Pseudophaeobacter arcticus DSM 23566: one gene and its partner. The protein of the gene in region 1 interacts with the protein of each later gene in a pairwise test. Links are inferred from orthologs where the notes say so. Each region holds a gene or a part of one and is shown on either strand. Other genes may lie near its edges. The genes, in order: ARCT_RS0119105 and ARCT_RS0113765.

Region 1 (3,827 bases):
ATCGTTGCCGGTGGCAAAGGTGGTGCCGAGGACAAGATCGAAGCCATGCGCTCTGCTGGCATCGTTGTCGCCGAAAGCCCAGCGGGCCTGGGCGAAGCAGTGCTGAAAGCGATCAAAGGCTAAAGATCCTTTGGGGCGGCTTTGGTCGCCCCATACTCTCTACCCGGATATGGCAGGTCACATGACACAGGATTTCCGATACCCGAGCCAGGCCGCAACAGGCACCGCAAGTGATTGCGTTGATTGCCTTTGCCCCGCCTTGCGCGCCGTAAGTATTGCGAAACACATCTGCAATATACCCGTCCGCGAAGCCCTTTCGCATGACATCGCTTGTCCCTTTTGATTTTCAGTCTCTGATCCTCTGCAGTGAGCACATCCATGACCGATAACTCTCCCAACGACCTGTTCCACGCCTCCTCCTTTATGCAGGGGCACAATGCCGAATATCTTGAACAGCTCTATGCGCAATATGCCACTGACCCCAATGCGGTCGATGCCGCCTGGGGTGAGTTCTTCCGCCAGATGGGCGATGCCGATCTCGACGTCAAAGCAGAGGCCGCCGGACCCTCCTGGGCCCGTGCTGACTGGCCGCCGATGCCCACGGATGATCTGACCGCCGCATTGACAGGCGAATGGCCTGCCCCGGTGGAAACCAAGGCCGCTGGCAAGAAAATCGCCGAGAAAGCCGCCAAAGCAGGCGTTGAGGTCTCGGACGAGCAGATCCAGCGCGCGGTGCTGGATTCGATCCGCGCCCTGATGCTGATCCGCGCCTACCGGATCCGGGGCCATCTGGCCGCCGATCTGGACCCGCTGGCGATGCGCAGCGATGCCCCCCACCCCGAGCTGGATCCAAAAAACTACGGCTTTATGGAAACCGATATGGATCGCCCGATCTTTATCGACAATGTTCTGGGGCTTCAGGTGGCCTCGATGCGGCAGATCGTCGACATCGTCAAACGCACCTACTGCGGCACCTTTGCCCTGCAATACATGCATATCTCTGATCCGGCACAATCCGCCTGGCTGAAAGAGCGTATCGAGGGCTACGACAAGGAAATCACCTTCACCCGCGAGGGCCGCAAGGCGATCCTCAACAAGATGGTTGAGGCCGAGGGGTTCGAGAAATTCCTGCATGTGAAATACATGGGCACCAAGCGGTTCGGCCTGGATGGTGGCGAAAGCCTGATCCCCGCGATGGAGCAGATCATCAAGCGCGGCGGCAACCTTGGCGTCGAAGAGATCGTCATCGGCATGCCCCACCGGGGCCGGTTGTCGGTTCTGGCCAATGTGATGCAGAAACCCTATCGCGCCATCTTCAACGAGTTCCAGGGTGGCAGCTTCAAACCCGAAGACGTCGATGGATCCGGCGATGTGAAATACCACCTCGGGGCCTCGTCGGATCGCGAATTTGACGGCAATATCGTGCACCTTAGTCTGACCGCCAACCCCTCTCACCTGGAGGCGGTGAACCCGGTTGTTCTGGGCAAGGTCCGCGCCAAGCAGGACCAAAAGAACGACGATGCGCGCACCAAGGTTCTGTCGATCCTGTTGCACGGTGATGCGGCCTTTGCCGGTCAGGGCGTTGTGGCCGAGTGCTTTGCGCTGTCTGGCCTCAAGGGTCACAAGACCGGCGGCACCATGCATATCGTGGTGAACAACCAGATCGGTTTCACCACCGCGCCGCATTTCTCGCGCTCCTCGCCCTATCCCACCGACAACGCGCTGGTGGTTGAGGCGCCGATCTTCCACGTCAATGGCGATGACCCGGAAGCCGTGGTGCATGCCGCCAAGGTGGCCACCGAGTTCCGCCAGAAGTTTGGCAAGGACGTGGTGCTGGATATCTTCTGCTACCGCCGCTTTGGTCACAACGAGGGCGACGAGCCCATGTTCACCAACCCGCTGATGTACAAAAAGATCAAAGGCCACAAAACCACGCTCAGCCTCTATACGGAACGCCTGGTCAAGGATGGTCTGATCCCCGAGGGTGAAATCGAAGACATGAAGGCGGCCTTTCAGGCCAAGCTGAACGAAGAGTTTGAGATCGGGAAAGACTACAAACCCAACAAGGCCGACTGGCTGGATGGGCGCTGGTCACATCTGGATCGTCAAAAGGAAAACAAATACCAGCGCGGAAAAACCGCCATTGCCCCGGAAACCATGGCGGAAATCGGTAAATCTCTTGCCAGCGTGCCAGAGGGCTTCCCGATCCACCGCACCGTGGGCCGGGTTCTCGAAACCCGTGGCAAGATGTTTGAAAGCGGTGAAGGCTTTGACTGGGCCACCAGCGAAGCCCTGGCCTTTGGCTCGCTGCTGACCGAAGGTTTCCCGGTACGGCTGTCCGGTCAGGATGCCACCCGTGGCACCTTCTCGCAGCGCCATTCCGGGATCATCAACCAGGACACCGAAGAGCGCTACTACCCGCTCAACCACATCCGTGAAGGCCAGTCACAATACGACGTGATTGACTCTGCCCTGTCGGAATATGCCGTCTTGGGTTTTGAATATGGCTATTCGCTGGCAGAACCCAACGCGCTGACACTCTGGGAAGCGCAGTTCGGCGATTTTGCCAATGGTGCCCAGATCATGTTCGATCAGTTCATCTCGTCGGGCGAAAGCAAATGGCTGCGGATGTCCGGTCTGGTCTGCCTGATGCCACATGGTTTTGAAGGCCAGGGGCCTGAGCACTCATCGGCCCGTCTGGAACGATTCCTGCAGATGTGTGGTCAGGACAACTGGATTGTTGCCAATTGCACCACACCGGCAAACTACTTCCACATCCTGCGCCGCCAGCTGCATCGCTCATTCCGCAAGCCGCTGATGCTGATGACGCCCAAATCGCTGCTGCGTCACAAACTGGCCGTCAGCAATGCCGAGGAATTCACCACCGGTTCCAGCTTCCACCGGGTGCTGTGGGATGATGCCCAGCACGGCAATTCCGAGACCAAGCTGGTCAAGGATGACAAGATCAAGCGCGTGGTCATGTGCTCGGGCAAGGTTTACTATGACCTGCTGGAAGAGCGCGATGCCCGTGGCATTGACGACGTCTATCTGATGCGCATCGAGCAGTTCTACCCCTTCCCGGCGATCTCGCTGGTCAAGGAGCTGGAACGGTTCAAAGGCGCCGAAATGGTCTGGTGCCAGGAAGAGCCCAAGAACCAGGGCGCCTGGACCTTTATCGAGCCCAATATCGAATGGGTGCTGAGCCGGATCAAGGCCAAGCACACCCGGCCCGCTTACGTCGGCCGTGCCACCTCGGCGTCGCCTGCAACCGGCCTCGCCAGCCAACATAAAGCCCAACAAGCTGCGCTCGTGAACGACGCGCTGAGCATCTGAGGAAGACAGACATGACAACCGAAGTTCGCGTGCCCACCCTGGGCGAATCCGTTACCGAAGCCACCGTGGCCACCTGGTTCAAGAAACCCGGCGACACCGTGGCGCAGGATGAAATGCTCTGTGAGCTGGAAACCGACAAGGTCACCGTCGAGGTGCCCGCCCCTGCCGCTGGCGTGCTGGCGGATATCGTCGCCAGTGAAGGTGAGACCGTCGGTGTTGACGCGCTGCTGGCCAATATCTCCGCCTCAGGCGCCGGGGCCGCTCCGGCTCCGGCCGCTGCTGCAGCCCCGGCAGCCGCAGCGCCAGAGGCCGCGACAGCCAGCACCAACGTCATGGTCCCCACCCTGGGCGAATCCGTGACCGAGGCCACCGTCTCTGTCTGGTTCAAAAAGGTCGGCGATACCGTGGCGCAGGATGAAATGCTCTGCGAGCTGGAAACGGATAAAGTCTCCGTCGAAGTGCCCGCCCCCGCCGCAGGTGTGCTGGCAGAAATC
Region 2 (3,188 bases), 1.0 Mb from region 1 along the record:
CTGGATCATGCGAAAGCCGAGGAAAACCCAGACCGATTGCGCCAACACGCAGCCGATTGATGCCAGCGCAAAAATCAGCATCGAGCCCAGTAAAATGGGACGTCGCCCAAAGCGATCAGACAGCGGCCCCATGAGCAGCTGCAACACGGCTGAGATGCCCAGATAGCCAGCCAGGGCCAGGTTCACCACCCCGTAGCTGCTGTCAAAATCCTCAGCGATCCGCGCCAGAGAGGGCAGAAACATGTTCAGTGACAAAACCGCCAGGGCGGTGGCAAAAATCAATGTTATGAGATGGGGAGCTTTCTCTGCGGCCCGCATAAAATCACCTGAATACTGTAGCTTAGACTGAGAAATAGCCAAATACGGCCTCTGCGCAAATGGTCTGCATCCAAACTTCCAGCATTCCTTGGTAAAAGACCAGATACAAAGCGCACGTGCCCACCGCCTTAATCTGGCGCCGAATATTGCGACGCGGGGCGTTTGGAGGGCTGATCTGCGGCAGGTTTCAGACAGCCCCCTCACAGAGGTGCAGCTCAGCGCGGATACGCATTGACAAGGCGCGGTGACTGCGACAGTGGATGAGCCATGCTACGTATTCGCGATATCACCTATTCGGTTGAAGGCCGCCCTCTGTTCGAAGAGGCCAGTGCCACCATTCCCAACGGCCACAAAGTGGGTCTTGTGGGGCGCAACGGCACCGGCAAAACAACCTTGTTTCGCCTTATTCGCGGCGAGCTGGCGCTTGAGACAGGGTCGATCACCCTGCCGTCCAAGGCCCAGATCGGCGGCATCGCGCAAGAGGCGCCCTCGTCCAATGTGTCGCTGATCGACACCGTGCTGGCTGCCGCCACCGAACGGGCCGCCTTGATGGCCGAGGCCGAGACCGCAACAGATCCGACCCGCATTGCCGAGGTGCAGACCCGGCTGGCCGATATCGACGCCTGGTCCGCCGAAGCGCGCGCCGCCTCGATCCTCAAAGGTCTGGGTTTCGACGAAGAGGCACAACAGCGGCCCTGCTCTGACTTTTCAGGTGGCTGGCGGATGCGGGTTGCCCTGGCGGCGGTGCTGTTTTCCGAACCCGACCTGTTGCTGCTGGACGAACCGACCAACTATCTTGATCTGGAAGGCGCGCTTTGGCTTGAGGCCTATCTGGTCAAATATCCGCACACCGTGATCATCATCAGCCACGACCGTGAACTGCTGAACCGGTCGGTGGGCGGCATCCTGCATCTGGAAGACCGCAAGGTGACCTATTATGGCGGCAACTACGATCAGTTTGCCCGCCAGCGCGCCGCCAATCGCGCCAACCAGGCCGCCCAGGCGAAGAAACAAGACGCCCGGCGCGCCCATCTGCAGAGCTTTGTCGATCGCTTCAAGGCCAAGGCCAGCAAGGCCAAACAGGCGCAGAGCCGGGTGAAAATGCTGGAAAAGATGGAAACCATCCGCGCGCCCGAAGATGCAGCACGCACAGTTTTCACCTTTCCCACGCCGGAAGAGCTGTCGCCGCCCATTATCGCAACCGAGGGCGTCAAGGTTGGCTATGACGGCAAGGTGATCCTGAGCAATCTGGATCTGCGTATCGATCAGGACGACCGCATTGCCCTGCTAGGCAAAAACGGCGAGGGCAAATCCACCCTGTCCAAAATGCTCTCGGCGCGGCTTGCGCCTATGGGCGGCAAGATGACCCAGTCGAGCAAGCTGCGGATCGGCTTTTTTGCCCAGCACCAGGTGGATGAGCTTTATATTGACGAAACCCCGCTGCAGCACCTGATGCGCGAGCGCGCCAGTGAGGGCCAGCCGCGGCTGCGGGCGCGTCTGGCCGGGTTTGGCCTGGGCGCCGATCAGGCGGATACCGCCGTGGGCCGCCTGTCGGGGGGGCAAAAGGCACGTCTGTCCTTGCTCTTGGCCACATTGGATGCCCCGCATCTGTTGATCCTCGATGAGCCGACCAACCACTTGGATATCGAAAGCCGCGAGGCCCTGGTTGAAGCGCTGACTGCCTATACCGGCGCGGTGATCCTGGTCAGCCACGATATGCACCTGCTCAGCCTGGTGGCAGACCGTCTCTGGCTGGTCTCCAAGGGCACGGTAACCCCCTATGAGGGCGATCTGGCCTCTTATCGGGCGTTGTTACTGGAAAAAGACAAGCCCGCGCCAAAGGACAAGCCTGCCAAGAAAGAAAAGGCCAAGCCAGCACGCCCCTCGCGGGATGCCATCCTGGCCCTGCGCAAGGAAGCGCGCAAATCCGAAGAGCGTGTCACCAAACTGACCCAGATGAAAGACAAGCTGGATGTCAAACTGGCGGATCCGGAGCTTTACGAACCTGAGAAAAAAGACGAGGCTCGGGTTTGGCAGGGCAAACATGCCGAGGTCATCACCGCATTGGAGCGGGCTGAGCTGTTGTGGATGCGCGCCTTGGAAAAATTGGAAAAAGCTGAGGCTCTATGATCGACACTGCCTTTCTGATCACCTCTTTTGTGACCCTCTTTGTGATCATTGATCCCATTGGGCTCACCCCGATCTTTTTGGCACTGACCCAGGGGGCAACCCCGCACGAACGGCGCTCGATTGCGCTGCGCGCCGCACTTACCGCCATGTTTTTGCTGGCACTCTTTACCGCCTTTGGCGAGGCAGTTTTGGGCTTTGCCGGTATCTCCATGGCCGCATTCCGTGTGGCGGGCGGAGTGTTGCTGTTCCTCACCGCGTTGGACATGTTGTTTGAGCGGCGCACCAAGCGACGGGAAAATCAGGGTGAAGAGGCCACCCCGGCTCAGGACCCGTCGATTTTTCCAATGTCGATCCCGCTGATTGCCGGGCCTGGATCCATTGCAACGGTGATCCTGCTGGCTGGGCAAAAACCTGGGCTGGAGGGTTTTGCCCTGGTGATGTCTGTGGTCTTTGCGGTGCTGACTGTGATGTTGACCATGTTCCTCGCCTCAGGCCTGTTTGAACGCGCCCTTGGCAAGACCGGCATCAATGTGGTGACCCGGCTCTTGGGGATGCTGCTCGCCGCCCTGTCGGTGCAGTTTGTCCTGGACGGGCTGCGTGATTTTGGCTTTGCCAGCTAGCCGGGGCGCATAGCCACACGCAAAAGGGAGCACATGTGACCCATGGAAGACATCGATTATGGCCGTCTGCTCTACCTGTTGTTGCTGCTCTGTGCGGTGGGGTCTTGGGTTTTTGTGCAA

Evidence for each region.
Region 2: the proteins of ARCT_RS0119105 (region 1) and ARCT_RS0113765 interact in binary tests that used the Escherichia coli proteins (3 or more experiments, as listed by UniProt). The link is inferred for Pseudophaeobacter arcticus DSM 23566 from one-to-one orthologs.

Annotation. Positions count from the first base shown.
Region 1 is NZ_KI421507.1:3,074,372-3,078,198, forward strand. The notes cover bases 24-3,533. They hold ARCT_RS0119105 (2-oxoglutarate dehydrogenase E1 component), read left to right. Parts: upstream 24-378; coding sequence 379-3,333; downstream 3,334-3,533. Other genes in these bases: sucD (succinate--CoA ligase subunit alpha), read left to right, coding at 24-123; odhB (2-oxoglutarate dehydrogenase complex dihydrolipoyllysine-residue succinyltransferase), read left to right, coding at 3,345-3,533. In the rest of the region: more of sucD, read left to right, coding at 1-23; more of odhB, read left to right, coding at 3,534-3,827. UniProt on the Escherichia coli protein: E1 component of the 2-oxoglutarate dehydrogenase (OGDH) complex which catalyzes the decarboxylation of 2-oxoglutarate, the first step in the conversion of 2-oxoglutarate to succinyl-CoA and CO(2).
Region 2 is NZ_KI421507.1:2,027,000-2,030,187, forward strand. Bases 146-3,016 are described here. They hold ARCT_RS0113765 (ABC-F family ATP-binding cassette domain-containing protein), read left to right. Parts: upstream 146-585; coding sequence 586-2,448; downstream 2,449-3,016. Other genes in these bases: ARCT_RS0113760 (Bcr/CflA family efflux MFS transporter), read right to left, coding at 146-318; ARCT_RS0113770 (MarC family protein), read left to right, coding at 2,445-3,016. Outside these bases: more of ARCT_RS0113760, read right to left, coding at 1-145; more of ARCT_RS0113770, read left to right, coding at 3,017-3,068; ARCT_RS0113775 (retropepsin-like aspartic protease family protein), read left to right, coding at 3,111-3,188. UniProt on the Escherichia coli protein: Genetic data indicate it may be involved in ribosome assembly or function.